4 regions of the Paenibacillus gansuensis genome follow, and region 3 is predicted to be linked to each of the others. Evidence: riboswitches for the same ligand, from Rfam matches in the RefSeq annotation. Region 3 holds a riboswitch; each other region holds the start of a gene.

Region 1 (3,725 bases), 180 kb from region 3:
GCCCGGATTTGCGATTCTGAACTTGAGAGCGCCTCCACGCCGGATCCAGCCGCTGTATTTAGAGTTAGGTCTCCCCACCTGACTCTAATTTTATTTCCTTGGGTGCCGATTTAGTACTTCAACTGGAAACAATATCTAGTTCATCTTAGCATGCAAAGTGTCGTCATTTCAATTCATAAAAACACATTTTCTATGGAGTCCAAAAAGAAAGAAAGCTCCCGGGCGGGAGCTTTCGGTAGGTCACAGCTATATGGTCAACTCGTTCCCGGCCGCTTGTGTAAAGCGTGCCCTCCGAGCATGTAATCGAACCCCTGCATTCTTGCACTGATCATGGCATCAACATTCTTATGCTCATTCCGATCCTTAAGGTGCCGGACAAGATGGGTTATTCCTGCCTCTTCTGGTTGTTGCAGCTCTAGTTGGATTGCTTTTATCACTTTGTGCTTCTAAAACAATGAAAGCCCTGCCTCTCTTCCATCCTTGCGACTCCGTGGCCGCGCCAGTGTGAATTAGCCTGCATTTCTCGTGCCGTTGCATAAAAGCAACCGAAAAACACCAATACAAATTCGTGAGATCTGTTATAAAAGGATTGAAATGAAAGGGGTTGTGTTACATTGAGGTTTATATAACGCCGTAGTTGGGTTATATAAGTATAGAGGTAAAAATGACCTACAGCTAATAACTATACATTATTCCGGACAAAATAGCAAGAAAAAGACGTGAACCGATGGGACAGTCCACGTCTAATAGGATGAAAGAATGTTATAATACCCGTTTTGCTCCGAGATATTTCGGTGCCCAGTAGCTGCTTCCCATGCTGGCGATATCGACTCCGTCATTGGTAGCGGAGATAAATTTGTTATCACCGATGTAGATACCTACATGGGAAACTTTGGACCCGCTGCCGAAGAAGACAAGATCTGCAGGCTGCAGCTGATTCGTATGCGTGCCGGAGTTATGAAACATTTGCGACGAGGTTCTCGGTAAAGAGATACCGTGCTTCTCGAATATGTAATTGATAAATCCGGAACAGTCGAAACCGGCTGTTGTCGTTCCGCCCCAACGGTAAGGTACACCGAGATAACTTCGAGCGGACTTTAAGACAAGATCCTCTTTCCCGAAGGAAAACCGTGCCGCTTTCACCTGGAGCGCAGGCGCATGATTTTGGCCGTCTTCCTCTACCAGTGCAAGATTCGAGTTACCGTGCCATTCAACGTTTATTCCCAGTTCTTCCGACACGAACCGCAAAGGTACGAATGTTCTTCCTTTCGCGGATACCGCTGCTTCCGAATCGGTCAGTGAAATAACTTTGGTGCCGTCGGTCAGCTTTACTTTCCCGTTGCTTTCCCATTTTACGTCAAAACCAAGTTCTTCGGATACGGACCGGAGTGGGATTTGGACCCTTTCTTCATAAAGATACGGTTTCTCATCGCTCTGGAATTTCACCAGGCTGTCGTTGACCTGAACATGCACCGCTGCATGAGTCAGTACCGGTGCCAAAAGAACGGAACCTGCCGCTGCGCATGATAAAACAAGACTTCTGTAAAAAAGTTTCAAAACGGTTTCCTCCTGTAGCCTCCGAGGTTAGTTGTCGGGTTCGGGAAAGAGGTTCTCCCTGTGCTCGCAATCTAGGCAAGCCTTCACCCCATGTGAATCGTCCCCCGTACCGGTCCTTATGCTGAAACCGGATTCGGCAATTTGATTTTTGTACATGATAGCATATCGTTGTAAAGGGTTACAATAAGGTTACAATCTCATTTTGTGACCAATTATTGAACACCGTTCGACAAATATTGGTAAGTTTAATAAAACTTTGGCTGGATCTGTTTCTGTACCTGTTTGGACCCTTTGGCCATGGTGTCTCCGCAAAGAGGACAAACCTTGGCGTCAACGTGCGCATCCTCGTACGTTATAATCTTCGACCACGCGCTGCAATTTGGGTCCGTACAGACCCATGCCAGCACCGTCTCCGTGGTCGTCACCCCGCCGGCCGCTCCGGCGGGGCTTTGCATGCGTCCCGGCTTCGGCACGGGACGCACTTCCCGCGCAGCCGTCCCAGCGGCTGCGGTGCCCGCTTGGCGGGCGGCCCCACCGAAGGCGTCGCGGAGGAACCGCGACACTTCGGTTTTCTTGCCGCGGTAATACGCCGGCGAAGAGATGTACAGCTGATGCTTGGCTCTCGTGATCGCCACGTAAGCCAAGCGCCGCTCTTCCTCCACGGCGGCATCGGTCGACGCCGTGTTCTTCCCGGCCGTTGCGGCGGCCGGCCCTGCCGGGACCTTGTCCTTGAGCTTCTCGGCTTCGAGCGCCGTGCTATGGGGCAGAATGCCCTCCGAGGCGCCGATCAGAAAGACGACCGGAAACTCCAGCCCTTTGGAACGGTGGATCGTCATCAGCGCTACGGCATCCGCATCGCTGTGCTGCTGCAGCGTCTCGATCTCCTTATGCTTTTCGATCATACCGTCGATAAAAGCGATGAACTCTGCTGCGCTCTCAAACCGTTTGGCCGAAGCTTCCAGCTCATCGAGCGTTTCCTTAATGGTTTCCTTATGCGATGTCGCCGCCTGGCGGTCCGTAGCTTCCAGAAACTTGTCATAAAAGTCGAGACGAAGCTTCTTTACCGCCTGGACCGGCTTTACGGCGGCCAAACTCTTGATCAGCTTGATCCGCTCTCTTACTTTATCCTTTTGGAAGCTGCGAAGCTCCGGGAAAGCTTCCAGATGGATCAGGGGATATTTCTTCTTTTGCTTTTTTTCCTGTTCCCAAATGTAATCCATGGCTTTATCCTTCGCAATAAACAGCCCGTTCACAGCGGATTCCATCGCGTCGAAATGACGCGGCTGCACGGCAAGGCGCAAATGGTCCACCACCGGCTTAACGATCCAGTGCTCGTAAAACATCTGGTCCCCCATCGAATAAGGGATAAACGGAATGTTATTAAGGGCAAGCTGCTCGAACATCGCACGACTGCAGCTGGCAGTACGGTGCAGAATCGCTATATCCCGGTAAGCATACGTCCCCGCGGCAACATCCGCCTGGATCTGCCCGATAATGGTTTCCGCTTCTTCATCTGTTGTTGCAGGCGTAAAAAAGTGCGGAGTAGACTCGCTCCTGTGCACAGCCTGCAGCGTTTTCACTTTTCTGTTCGTGTTCCGCCTGATCACTTCATTGCCCAGACCCACAATGCCCGAAGTTGAGCGGTAATTGATATCCAGCGTTACCGTTCGCGCTCCCGGGAACGTCCGTTCGAATTCCAGTATGAACTCGCTCCGCGCGCCGTTAAACGTGTAGATTGTCTGATCGTCGTCCCCTACCACGAACAAGTTCCGGTGCGGATGTACAATCATTTTGATCAATTCGTATTGCAAAAAGTTCGTATCCTGAAACTCATCGACCATGACATACTGAAAACGCCTTTGCAGGCTTTCCAGCAGGCTCCGATTCTCCCTGAGCAAGTCATAGGCAAGCAGCAAAATGTCGTCGTAATCGATTTTCTCATACTGCCGCTTCCATGCCTCGTATTTAGCAAAAACAGCATTCATTTCCCGCTGCTCCGGAGTCCTGTCCGGCAGCTCGTCCACGCGCAGGCCGTTCATTTTGTGCGCTGACAATTGTGCCAACAGCTCTTCCGGCTGATAGGAATCGTGGAGATTCATCTCGCGGAGGATCTTTTTGATGACAATTTGTTTATACCGGTCCGCCCCGATAATCTCTTGTTTGTATCC
Region 2 (3,725 bases), on a different contig from region 3:
CTCAGGCGGCGAATGCGCACGAATTTATCACCGGGCTTCCAAATGGATACGAGACGGAAATCGGGGAAAAAGGCGTGAAACTGTCCGGCGGCCAAAAACAAAGGGTTGCTATTGCCAGAGTATTTTTAAAAGACCCGCGTATCCTTGTGCTGGATGAGGCGACTTCCGCCTTGGATCTGGAATCGGAACACCTTATTCAGGCTTCTCTGGAGTCGTTGGCACGTGACCGTACTACGCTGATTGTCGCGCATAGACTGTCCACGATCACCCATGCGGACCAAATCGTACTGATTGAGCACGGTGAAATCAAGGAAAAAGGGAAGCACGAAGAGCTGATGAGATTGGACGGAGCTTACGCGAGACTGTTTAATGTCCAAAATTTAAACGCACCGGAACCAACTTTATAATCTCAATAGAAGAGCTGCCGGCTAGTAAGCCGGCAGCTCTTTTGTCGATTCAATAAGGAGTAGGGAAAGGTCCGAGGAAGATCAGCCTTAAAGAGACACGGTCAAACGGAATGAGCGGAACGAACAGGGAACTGCCCGTGATCAGCCTGCCGTTTACTCTCAGCTCATAACCTACCTGATAGCCGATGCGAATGCCGGAAACGGCCCGAATCTGTCCGCCAATACCGAATTGGACCTGGCCGGTTTCAAGCAGTGCTTGATACAGTGTGATGCCTGGAAAAAACCGGACACTGTACGTTCTAGGGAAGATTGGGATCGATCGATCTCCCGAAATGGTTACCTGAATGGAAGAGACCGGTCCGGGGCCGGGATACGGCGGGAATGGTCCAGGGAACGGTCCAGGGAACGGTCCTGGTCCAGGGTAAGGCGGGCGGGGCCGGGGTCGGGGCCGGGGCGTCGGGAATGTTCCGGTCCCGGTTCCAGATTCAGGTCCGGGTCCCGGGCTGGGAAACAAGGACCGGGAGCTGGCATCGCCAGTGGAGAACGGCTGGCCGGACGATTCATTGTGCCAATCGTATTGCGTCATGTGGCATAAACTCCTTTGCCGGTAAAATGTCATGGAATACGATATGCTAAATGGCGCCTATGGGTGTTTGTACCGTAGCTGAAATGCCCAGTTGCCTCGAAAAATATCCAATTGCCAACATTTTCACAATGAATCCCAGTTTCCCCCGTGGTAAGCTGTTACATGTCCAACACAACATAAAGGCCGAAGCTCATAAGTGAGCGCGGGGAACCCACAGTTTTGGGGTGAAGCCGCATTTGCGGCGGGGCAGACTCTTCCGTCCCTAACCCGTCAGCTAACCTCGCAGGCCGAATTCGAAGGGAGAAGATTTTATGAAACTATTGGACTTGAAAAAAATGGCGCTTACAGGCGTAATCGCTTTAACGCCGGTGCTAGGAGCCGGAGCTGCGTTTGCCGAAACAGGTACGCCTGCTGTGCAAACGTATCAAGTGAAGGTGAACAGTAACTTGTATACGGTTGCGGTTAACCCGCAAATGTTGCATCCGGATCTGGTCTGGCCCGGATTTATCGTCAAACTGCCGCAATTGCAGCAGCCTGTCGTGCAGCAGCCTGTAAAGCCGCAGCCGATCCCGCAAAAACCTGCAGTGCCGCAGCCGGCCCCGCAAAAACCGGTTCCGCAAAAGCCTCCGGTACAGAAGCCTGTTGAGCAGCCGGCAGTACAACAGCCAACAGCGCCAAAACCGGTACCGCAGCAGCCTGTAGCCTCTGCTGACAGCAGCTATGTCAAAGAAGTAGTGAGCCTTGTGAATCAGGAGCGCGCCAAAGCCGGTCTAAAGCCCGTTGCTTTCGACACTGCCTTATCCAAAATGGCACATGACAAAGCAGTAGATATGTACAATAAAAATTACTTTGACCATAATTCACCTACGTACGGTTCGCCGTTCGATATGATGAATTCCTATGGAATCAAATACTCTACTGCCGGTGAGAACATCGCTAAAGGCCAGCAGTCGCCGCAACAAGTCATGAACGACTGGATGAACAGCCCGGGCCACCGTGCCAACATCCTCAACGGCAGCTTCACCAAAATCGGTGTAGGTTATTACCAAGGCGAGTGGGTACAGGAATTTATCGGGTAAGCCATCATTATTTTATAACATAAGTACACATCAAGGGACTTCTGCACATTCGCAGAAGTCCTTTTTGTGGATTCCAAGCCTCCAAGATTTAAAATTGTAAAAACGGGGTAATTACTTGAAGCTACGGCAACTATTCAACCTAGGGAAGGAAGTGTTTGGAATGCTGAATTCTATACAGCTGCATCCAACCGGCGAGATGGTTTTGGAATCGGGCACCTACATTAGCGAAAACGGCGTCAAATACGACTTGGCCCGGGGCGATAAATTCCCGGCATGCCCGGCGGACGGAAGCAATACGACATGGCGGCCTCAGGATCATCTTCATCAAACTGGGGATTTGGTCACAGAAACCGGCGTTTATGTTTGTAATGCAGGCGAACGCGCTGAGTTTGAGAAGGGAAACTATTTTCCGGTATGTCCCGTAACCGGAGAAGGTACCCAATGGAAACACGTATAGTAAGCCAATGGAATCCATGCAAAGAGTGCCGAAAGGCGCTCTTTTTGTTGCCCTGCCCAGACCCGGGCTAAGCGGGCTACTTTGCATCGGCTCCCTTTTGCATGTAGAATAGGTAAGTTGGTTCATAATAGATAAATAAAGGGAAAGGGGAGCATCAGAGTGACGTTAGGGGCCAGAGTTTTTAAAACGGGAGTCGCGGTTACTCTCGCCCTGTATGCCAGCATGCTGCTGAATTTGTCCCCGCCCATCATCGCCGCGGTTGCTGCTTTATTCGCCATGCAGCCTTCGATCTACCGTTCCTGGAGGTACCTGCTGGAACAGCTGCAAACCAATACGCTTGGCGCGGCGCTTGCCCTCGTGGCCGGATATTTTTTTCAGAATGATCCGATTGCAGTAGGGGTTACTTGTATCATCGTCATTGTGCTATGCCGGCAGTTGAAAATGGAGGAGTCTATCGGTCTTACTCTCGTTACGGTTATCGCTGTTATGGAGGCGCCGGGGGTCATGAAAGCAGCGGATCACATCCTGTTTGCTTTGAACCGTTTTCAGCTTACGATCATCGGTATTATTTCGTCCTTCCTAATCAACATCCTGTTCATTCCGCCGAAGCCGCAAGGCCAGTTCTTTTCGCATGTACAGCAGGTGTTCGGCAATTTGTCCCTGCTGCTCCGCACACTGATTTCCAACGAGATCAAGGAGAATGTGTTTCAAGAGGAGAAAGAAAAGCTGGAGCGCTCGATCCAATCGCTTATCAACAAATATAAGCTGTTTGAAGAGGAAGAGAAGAAACTCAAGCATAAGAAATTCAGTGATGTTCGGCTGCTGGTCGTATATAAGCAAATGCTGAATACCCTTCATAAAGGCTATGAAATTCTGGAAACGGCGGAACAGCACTATTTTCAGGCGGCAAGAGCAGAAGATACCGATGCGGATTTCGATCAAATACTGGAGAAAATCAACAAGTATCACGAGCATGTACTGTTGAAGTTTGACCGCATCATTAAGCCGGATCATTCCGATCAGTACTGTATGGACAAGGAAAATGAGGAGTTTCTGAGCAGCATTATGGACGCTTACGCGGACCGGAAAGACGGCCGGCTTCGTTTAGCGATTGTAGCGGCAGCCATTTACGACTACGGTTTCCAAGTGAGCAGGCTTGATAAGTTGGTGGACCGGCACATCCGGGAATAAGTCCC
Region 3 (3,725 bases):
AGGCTCCGGAGCACTTCCTCGTCCGTTGCATCGGCTACGACCGCATGAGTCAATATGTCGCTCAGGGCGTCCACAATTTCTTCATCTCTATCAATTCCAAGCACTTCATATCCTTGAATAACAAGCTCTCTGGCAAGAGAAGTGCCGAAGCGGCCCAAGCCAATAATCACAAAAGAATTCATTTTCACGTAAAAAACTCCTATCCGATAATAATTTTCCCTTCCGGGTATCTATAAAGCTCTTTCTCTTTGTTCGGCTGCAGAGCATAGGCCAAAGTCAGCGGACCAAGCCGGCCGGCGAACATCATTAGCATAATCATAATTTTTCCGAATACGGTTAAGTTAGCGGTTAATCCCATGGACAGCCCTACGGTTCCGAAGGCGGAGGTGACCTCAAACAAGATCATCAAAAAGCTGTGATCCTCGGTCGTAGACAGCAGCATCGAAACAAAAACAACCAGGATCAGAGCGATCATCGTAATCGTTAAAGCTTTCAACAGGCGGTCTTTCGCCAGACGGTTACGGAAAAGGACGATGTCCTCTTTGCCGCGGATCATCGAAATGATGCCGCCGACCAGCGTCGTAAACGTAGTTGTCTTGATTCCGCCCCCGGTAGAGCCGGGAGAAGCGCCGATAAACATAAGAATAATAATGAAGAATTGCGTTGCCTGGCGCAGACCAGCGATATCCAGCGTATTTGCTCCGGCCGTGCGGGGCGTGACTGACTGGAAAAAGGCGCTGAGTACTTTCCCCTGAAAGCTAAGCGGGCCCATGGTTTTCGCATTGCTGTATTCAAAAATGAAGATCACCAGTGCGCCGAGGACAATCAGGAAGGCTGACGTACTGAGCACCACTTTCGTATGAAGGGAAAGCTTACGTTTCTGACGGTAATCCATAAGATCGGACATGACAATGAAGCCTATGCCGCCAAGAATGATCAAACACATAGCCACTACGTTCACAACAGGGTCGTTTACATACATAGTCAGGCTGCGGTACTCGCCGAACAAGTCAAAACCGGCATTGTTAAACATGGACACGGCATGCCACATCCCCAAGAACATAGCTTTTCCTAAAGGGTATTCAAACGCCCAGCGGATTGTAAAAATGACAGCCGCTACCGCTTCAATCGTCAAGGAGTAAATAAGTACTTTTCGGATCAGCCGGACAATGCCTTCCATCGAGCTCTGGTTCAGAGCCTCTTGCAGAATAAGGCGCTCTCTAAGTGAGATTTTCTTTTTCAGCATCAACGCGACCAGGGTGGCCATCGTCATGAATCCCAGGCCTCCTACCTGAATTAGCAGCATGATTACAACCTGACCGAAAGTAGAAAAATCCCTCCCGGTGTCCGCCACGACCAACCCAGTAACACAAGTGGCGGAGGTAGCCGTAAACAGGGCATCGAGAAATGAAATCGGTTCATGACCCGGAGCGGCCGACACCGGCAGGGAAAGCAGGATGCCCCCGATCAGAATGATCAGGGCGAATCCCGAAACCAGAATCCTGGGAGGACTCAGTTTCAATAAATCCAATTTGCGCAAATCCATTCACCTCTTCTTAAGATCCAAAACTAACCATAATCGCTACTAAACAAACTTCGCCGGATCTGAATCAACCCGGTCCGCCGATAGGAGCAAATAAAAAAGACATTGGAAATCCAATGCCCAAAGGTATCGTATCCATGCGGCAGAAACGTTACAGAACGCTGGCTGCGGCAAACTCTGAGCCTACGAGGTTAGCTGTCGGATTCGGGCCCCTAAAGCCCTATTCTCCCGCACCATTCTTTGGCTGCAGATGAAATTCACCCCATAATACTATGGTTCCCCCGTTTTCCTGTGGAAATTCGGCTGTTATTCAGTTCAATCCGATTATAATCCTGCCCAATGGGAAGTACAATATCGATTATGGTAGGTTTCCAGTTGCCAGAAGGAGTAACAAGGTAATCTTGCAGCGTAACCAAAGGTTATCTTGGATTCTCTTCAAATATCGCCTGATTTGCTTTCTAATACTCAGGATCTATGGTACGTTAAACAAATATAAAATCAATAAACAGTTAGGAGATCTACCATGAACCGACCTTCATCGGCAGCAGCTTCCGGAGACCGCAACCTCCGCATTTTGGCTCTGGCCGGCTTAATTCTATTTATCTTAACGAACTGGTGGCCCGTTATCACCGGAACATTATCTGAGCAGGATCTGAAAGTTCCCATATCCAAGGAGAAAGCTGCGGAGACGGCCAAACAATTTATACAGAAACAGTACGGTCCAGCCGAAACGCTAAACACCTATGTTTACTATCAGGCTCAAAAAGATGTGATCGGTTACCTCCAGCGGCAAGATCTGTTTGAAGCATATACCGACCGTTGGGTCAAGCGCTACCCGGTAGAGTATTATGCCGTTGAAGTTACGGAACCAGAGTCTAATGTGCGTTATACCGTCAATGTTCACTTGTCTGAAGCAAAAGTAGTGTCATGGAATTCCTCCCTTCCTTCTGAGGGCAGTGAAAGCGGATTGAAAGCCGCGGAGAGTTTTCTCAAAAAGCAAGGATATGCAGCTGACAAGGCTATACTCGACAGGGAAGAAAGCGGAGACGGCGTTTTCACCTTTCTTGTCTCCAAGTTCGACATGGGCGGATCCCGGTTATCATTAGAAGTAAGAACGGATGCATCCGGTGTAATCACCGGGTTTACGCCCTCTTTCACGCTTCCTGCAGAACACACATCCTGGATTGCCAAGCAGGACCGTGCCGCAGCGTGGATGACCTATGCGGGAAATCTCCTCACTGGAGCAATCATGGCTATCGCTGCGATCGTCTATGTCATTATCGGACGAAAGCAGGTGTCCTTTGCCCGCGGGATTTTCCTGACCGCCGTCTATCTAATCGTCAATATGGTTAACAACGCGAATATGTACCCTGCTTATAAGGCAATCCTCGGTTCCGCCGACGCGTCTGGAACCGCGATAGCAAGCGTTATGCTGATACAAAACCTGTTCTTCTTCGGGATGTCCGTCATGCTGTATTTCTCTTTTATTTCCGGTGATCAGCTCTGGCGCCAACGCGGGATCCGTGTGTGGGCCCGTTGGCAGGAAGCCGATTATGGCGAGCATGTGATGACCGCCATGAAGCGGGGGTACCTCATCGGCCTGGTGATTTTAGGCCTGCAGCAGGTGCTGTTTATTGCCGAAGGAAAGGTGTTCCATGTGTGGAGCACGACCGATCCCGTTTCTTCCCCTTACAACATGCTGTGGCTATGGGTCTTTCCGTTTGCTGCGTGGGGCGCGGCCATTGAAGAGGAAGCCGTCTACCGGATGTTCGGGATCGCTTTATTTGCCAAGCTGTTCCGGAACCCGATGGTTGCCGCTGTGCTTCCCACCCTATTCTGGGCATTCGGACACACGCAGTATCCGATTTACCCGACCTACACCCGTGTAATTGAGCTTCTGGTTATCGGTCTGGTCTTCAGTTATGTATTCCTGAAATACGGACTGATCACCGCCATCTTCTCACATGCCGTCATGGACAGCATTCTGATGGGATTGTCCATCCTTCCTTACGGCGGGTTGAATACAATGGCGGGCATAGCTCATCTCGCCATGCCCGCCATCGTTGCTTATGTGATATACCGGCTGCACCGCCGGTTCAGGAAGTCTCCGCCTCAGGAGCTTCCTCAGATGCCGGCTCCTCCTCGCCCCGCAGGGACTTGAGGATTTGAGACGCCAGTTTCT
Region 4 (3,725 bases), on a different contig from region 3:
GTTTCAATCGTGTCGGCTTCCACAGCCCGCTTAATGGCTGTTGTATCGTCTTTGCCTTCGACAACGATAATTTCTCTGATCATAGAACACCTTTCACTCACTTCATATTAGCTACCCCTTATTATACATGAAAAAAAGAAGAGGACGAAAACGTCCCCTTCCTTTGAAAGAATTTGATTAAGAACAATGCAACTTTATCTTCAGTATGTCCGTTATATTTAGTAAGATGCAGGCTTCTTAGGGCCAATGACATAGACAGTGTAACCGGATTTGCGACCGAAGTTGTTCGCTGTGGATTCGCTGTCGAAATAGACATCGATTTTGTTCCCTTTTACAGCACCGCCTTTATCTTCTGCACGGCGGTAGCCGATACCTTCGATATACACCCAGTAACCGATCGGAATAACCCTAGGGTCAACGGCAATGGTACGTCCTTCCGTAACACGCGTGCCGGATGCCGTAATGCCGTACTGCGGATGGCTCTTGCTCTTTCCTGTGGAAGACACGCCTGCCGCATAGGCAGTCAGCGTAACGTTCTTAATCACTTTTTTAGGTTTGAAGGTCAAGCCTTTGCGGGTAATAGATGTTGAGGAAGATTTCGCAGCTACCGTCACTACTGGAGCAGGTTTCTTCGTACCCACCGCAATTACCTTCGGAACAGCATTCAACGTAACCTTCTTACTCGCCAACACTGTAGCTACCAGTTTCCCGTCCTCGTACGTATGTACGAATTGCTTGAACAGAACTCCGTCTTTGCCTTCTTTCACGACGGCGGTCTTGCCTTTCAGCAGACTTGCATCGGCTGTTTTCACCGTTGTATACGGAACGGCTACTTTCTGTTGAGACGTCTTCTTGCTTACACGCACGATCTTCACAGTCATGTACTGCTTGACTGGACGATCCAGCGGAGGCCAGATCCGGTCTTTAGCACTTAAAGTAATATGTTGCTCCGCCAAAATACTGCTTACCGTTTTGCTTGTTGTATACAAAGTTCTAGTCTTACCATCAGCCACCAGTTTGTAAGGAATTGCGGTCTGAATCACCACTTTGTCTCCGCTCTTGATCGGAGCGCTCAGAGGCATTGAAACATGATCGAATGTCCCTAACTTGATGGACTGTTCATCCAGTAGGCGTTGCAGGACGGATTGTTTGGTCTTAACGACACTTTCCTGTCCATTCACTACTACCGATACGCTCTTGGTAGACGTACCGTTTAACAACACCAAACACATGAAAGCAGCAATCGAGAGAGTTGCAATCAAAATAATCAAACGCAAGTTCTCATGCTTCCATCGCATTGCGAAAGACATGCTGGATGATCGTTTAACATGGGTTTCGTTATTACTGTTTCCCACTTATTTCGGTCCTCCTTCATAGCCCCGCCGCCATTGTTACGCATGTAAATTGACGCGACTAGTTAGTTTATTTTTACTTCCTTCAGCAACATCAGCTCTTCAAACGTTGGCGAATCAACACCTCCATTATCGAAACGGATAAGCCCTACCCTGATTTTGGCCAAAATAAAAGAAGCCTTCGGCAAGAGGTCGTCTTCCTTTGGCTTCTAAAAACGCGCATGTAAAGGGAATGGTAGGCACCAGGACGTTACCTCTCTCTGTACGCTTACGAGGTTAGCTGACGGATTCGGACAAGAGAGTTGCCCTAACAGATACTCACGCATACATATGCTGCAAGCTTCCGTATTCACCCCAAAGAACGATGCGGCCGGTGGTATTTGCTTCGGTTCCGGACACATGTGGTTCCCCCGCTCTCCGTTACCGGAGACTCAGCGAGACAAGAAATGTAAAAACTTTATTTAATTAAGTTACCTGTATGATACTCTGTATCAAACACAATTGTAAAGCATTCGCAAACTTCAATTTTAGCCGTTTTTAAGCCTTATAAAGGTAAATTCCGCCTTTCTTTGAAACATATGCACTTTTCTTATGCGCAATAGTCCTTTTTTCTCTGTATCTCTTTACATTTCATGATATGCCAAATAATTTGCACCCATTTTGCATGGTAATCCGGGCCAATTCCTCATAAGAAATCCCCTTAATTTGTGCAGCGGCCTCTGCGACTAAAGTCACATATCCGGTCTCATTTCTCTTCCCTCTATGGGGGTGCGGCGTTAAATATGGAGCGTCGGTTTCCACCAATAAACGGTCAAGGGGAACCTGTGCCAACACCTCTTTCGGCTGCTTCGCATTCTTGAAGGTAACTGGACCGCCGAAGGAAATATAGAAGTTCATATCAAGGCATTGCTTGGCAATTTCCCAGCTGCCAGAATAGCAGTGCATGACCCCTCCGACTTCTTCCGCTCTCTCTTCCCGTAGAATCGTGACCACATCGTGGTGGGCATCCCTGTTATGGATCACAATGGGCTTGTTCAATTTACGGGCAAGCCGGATCTGCTCACGGAACACACGCTGTTGAACATCCTTCGGCGAGGTGTCCCAGTAATAGTCCAATCCGATTTCTCCAATGGCTACCACTTTGGGGTGACTGCAGAGCTCTTCAATCCACTCCAGATCTCCCTCCCTCATCGTCACTGCATCCTGAGGATGCCAGCCGACGGCCGCATAAACCTCTTCATACTGTTCGGCAAGCTTCATTGTGGTGGGAATTGTTTCACGGTTAAATCCAATATTCAAAATTTTGGACACGCCGGCATCAAGCGCTCTTTGCATAGCTTGTTCACGGTCTTCCTCAAACTGTACAGCGTCCATATGAGTATGTGTATCAAACAACAATGCAGGTGACCCCCTTAATCTGCCAGATGTAATCGAAGGTGTATAAATAGTGAAAAGGCGTCTATCCTCTTCGGGCAAAAAAGCTTCGTACTTCCTGATCCATCTGCGGCAGAACCTTCTGAAGCAAGTCAGGTGGATAGTAAAGCTGATTCTGCCCTTTGTGGATACCGCTGATCGATCGGACAATTTCCGACTTATGAGAGATTTCGACGCATTTCTCCTGTTCGGTTAGCAGCAAAATCGGCATTTTCTCCCCTGATTCGCCCGGACGATATACATCATAGGGAAGATCAGATGGAAAATCAAGTTCCATATGGTAGGCGGGATTCAAGCCTGATCGCTCTAAATTTTCCCGGACCAGATCCAGAATTTCGACATCTTCTGCTTCCAGCGGAACGTACTTATATAGTTTCCGGTTCAGAAACCGTCCGCATAAATCCGACAGAATCCGATCCCGCTCCAAAGTCCATTGGGCAAAGGCCGTCTGGATGAATGCCTCATCCAATAGAAGATATTCTTCTATAGTAAGCTTCTGCTCAAAAAGGCTTGGCAGAGGATCCGGCATGAACCGGAAAACGTGTCCTTCAGCATATAACTGTTTGGCTCTGCGAAAGATTTGGCGGAGGATGATCTCAGAACTGCGGGTAACCGGGTGAAAGTAAACTTGCCAGTACATCTGATAGCGGGACATGAGGTAATCTTCCACCGCATGCATTCCGCTTTCCTTGACTACGATTTTGCCTTTATGAGGACGGAGCACACGCAGAATGCGGTCCAAATCAAAAGTTCCGTAGTTCACACCGGTGAAATAGGCGTCTCTCAGCAAATAATCCATACGGTCGGCATCCAGCTGGCTGGAGACCAGGCTGACGACTATGGGCTTGGCATAGGTTTTGCAGATGACATCGGCCACTTTCTCGGGAAAATCGGATGAGACCCCCGCCAAAACAGAGTGCACCTCCGAATCTCCACGGA

What was found. Region 3 has a riboswitch for cyclic di-AMP ahead of ACFSUF_RS00295 (TrkH family potassium uptake protein). Riboswitches for the same ligand answer to the same signal wherever they lie in the genome.
Region 1: linked by a shared signal. The riboswitch ahead of ACFSUF_RS01105 (C40 family peptidase) and the one ahead of ACFSUF_RS00295 (TrkH family potassium uptake protein) in region 3 are both predicted to bind cyclic di-AMP.
Region 2: linked by a shared signal. The riboswitch ahead of ACFSUF_RS05000 (CAP domain-containing protein) and the one ahead of ACFSUF_RS00295 (TrkH family potassium uptake protein) in region 3 are both predicted to bind cyclic di-AMP.
Region 4: linked by a shared signal. The riboswitch ahead of ACFSUF_RS03890 (ubiquitin-like domain-containing protein) and the one ahead of ACFSUF_RS00295 (TrkH family potassium uptake protein) in region 3 are both predicted to bind cyclic di-AMP.

Annotation. Positions count from the first base shown of each region.
Region 1 covers NZ_JBHUME010000002.1:192,977-196,701, forward strand. The annotation lists gene ACFSUF_RS01105 (C40 family peptidase) at 763-1,557, opposite strand; cyclic di-AMP (ydaO/yuaA leader) riboswitch at 1,559-1,706, opposite strand; gene ACFSUF_RS01110 (UvrD-helicase domain-containing protein) at 1,803-3,725, opposite strand, start outside.
Region 2 covers NZ_JBHUME010000005.1:229,077-232,801, forward strand. The annotation lists gene ACFSUF_RS04990 (ABC transporter ATP-binding protein) at 1-407, shown strand, start outside; gene ACFSUF_RS04995 (hypothetical protein) at 457-993, opposite strand; cyclic di-AMP (ydaO/yuaA leader) riboswitch at 1,165-1,298, shown strand; gene ACFSUF_RS05000 (CAP domain-containing protein) at 1,305-2,072, shown strand; gene ACFSUF_RS05005 (hypothetical protein) at 2,233-2,529, shown strand; gene ACFSUF_RS05010 (FUSC family protein) at 2,689-3,720, shown strand.
Region 3 covers NZ_JBHUME010000002.1:16,743-20,467, forward strand. The annotation lists gene ACFSUF_RS00290 (potassium channel family protein) at 1-182, opposite strand, end outside; gene ACFSUF_RS00295 (TrkH family potassium uptake protein) at 200-1,546, opposite strand; cyclic di-AMP (ydaO/yuaA leader) riboswitch at 1,710-1,858, opposite strand; gene ACFSUF_RS00300 (CPBP family intramembrane glutamic endopeptidase) at 2,067-3,704, shown strand; gene uvrC (excinuclease ABC subunit UvrC) at 3,640-3,725, opposite strand, start outside.
Region 4 covers NZ_JBHUME010000003.1:46,755-50,479, forward strand. The annotation lists gene rnmV (ribonuclease M5) at 1-83, opposite strand, end outside; gene ACFSUF_RS03890 (ubiquitin-like domain-containing protein) at 219-1,355, opposite strand; cyclic di-AMP (ydaO/yuaA leader) riboswitch at 1,602-1,799, opposite strand; gene ACFSUF_RS03895 (TatD family hydrolase) at 1,983-2,750, opposite strand; gene ACFSUF_RS03900 (HD domain-containing protein) at 2,812-3,725, opposite strand, start outside.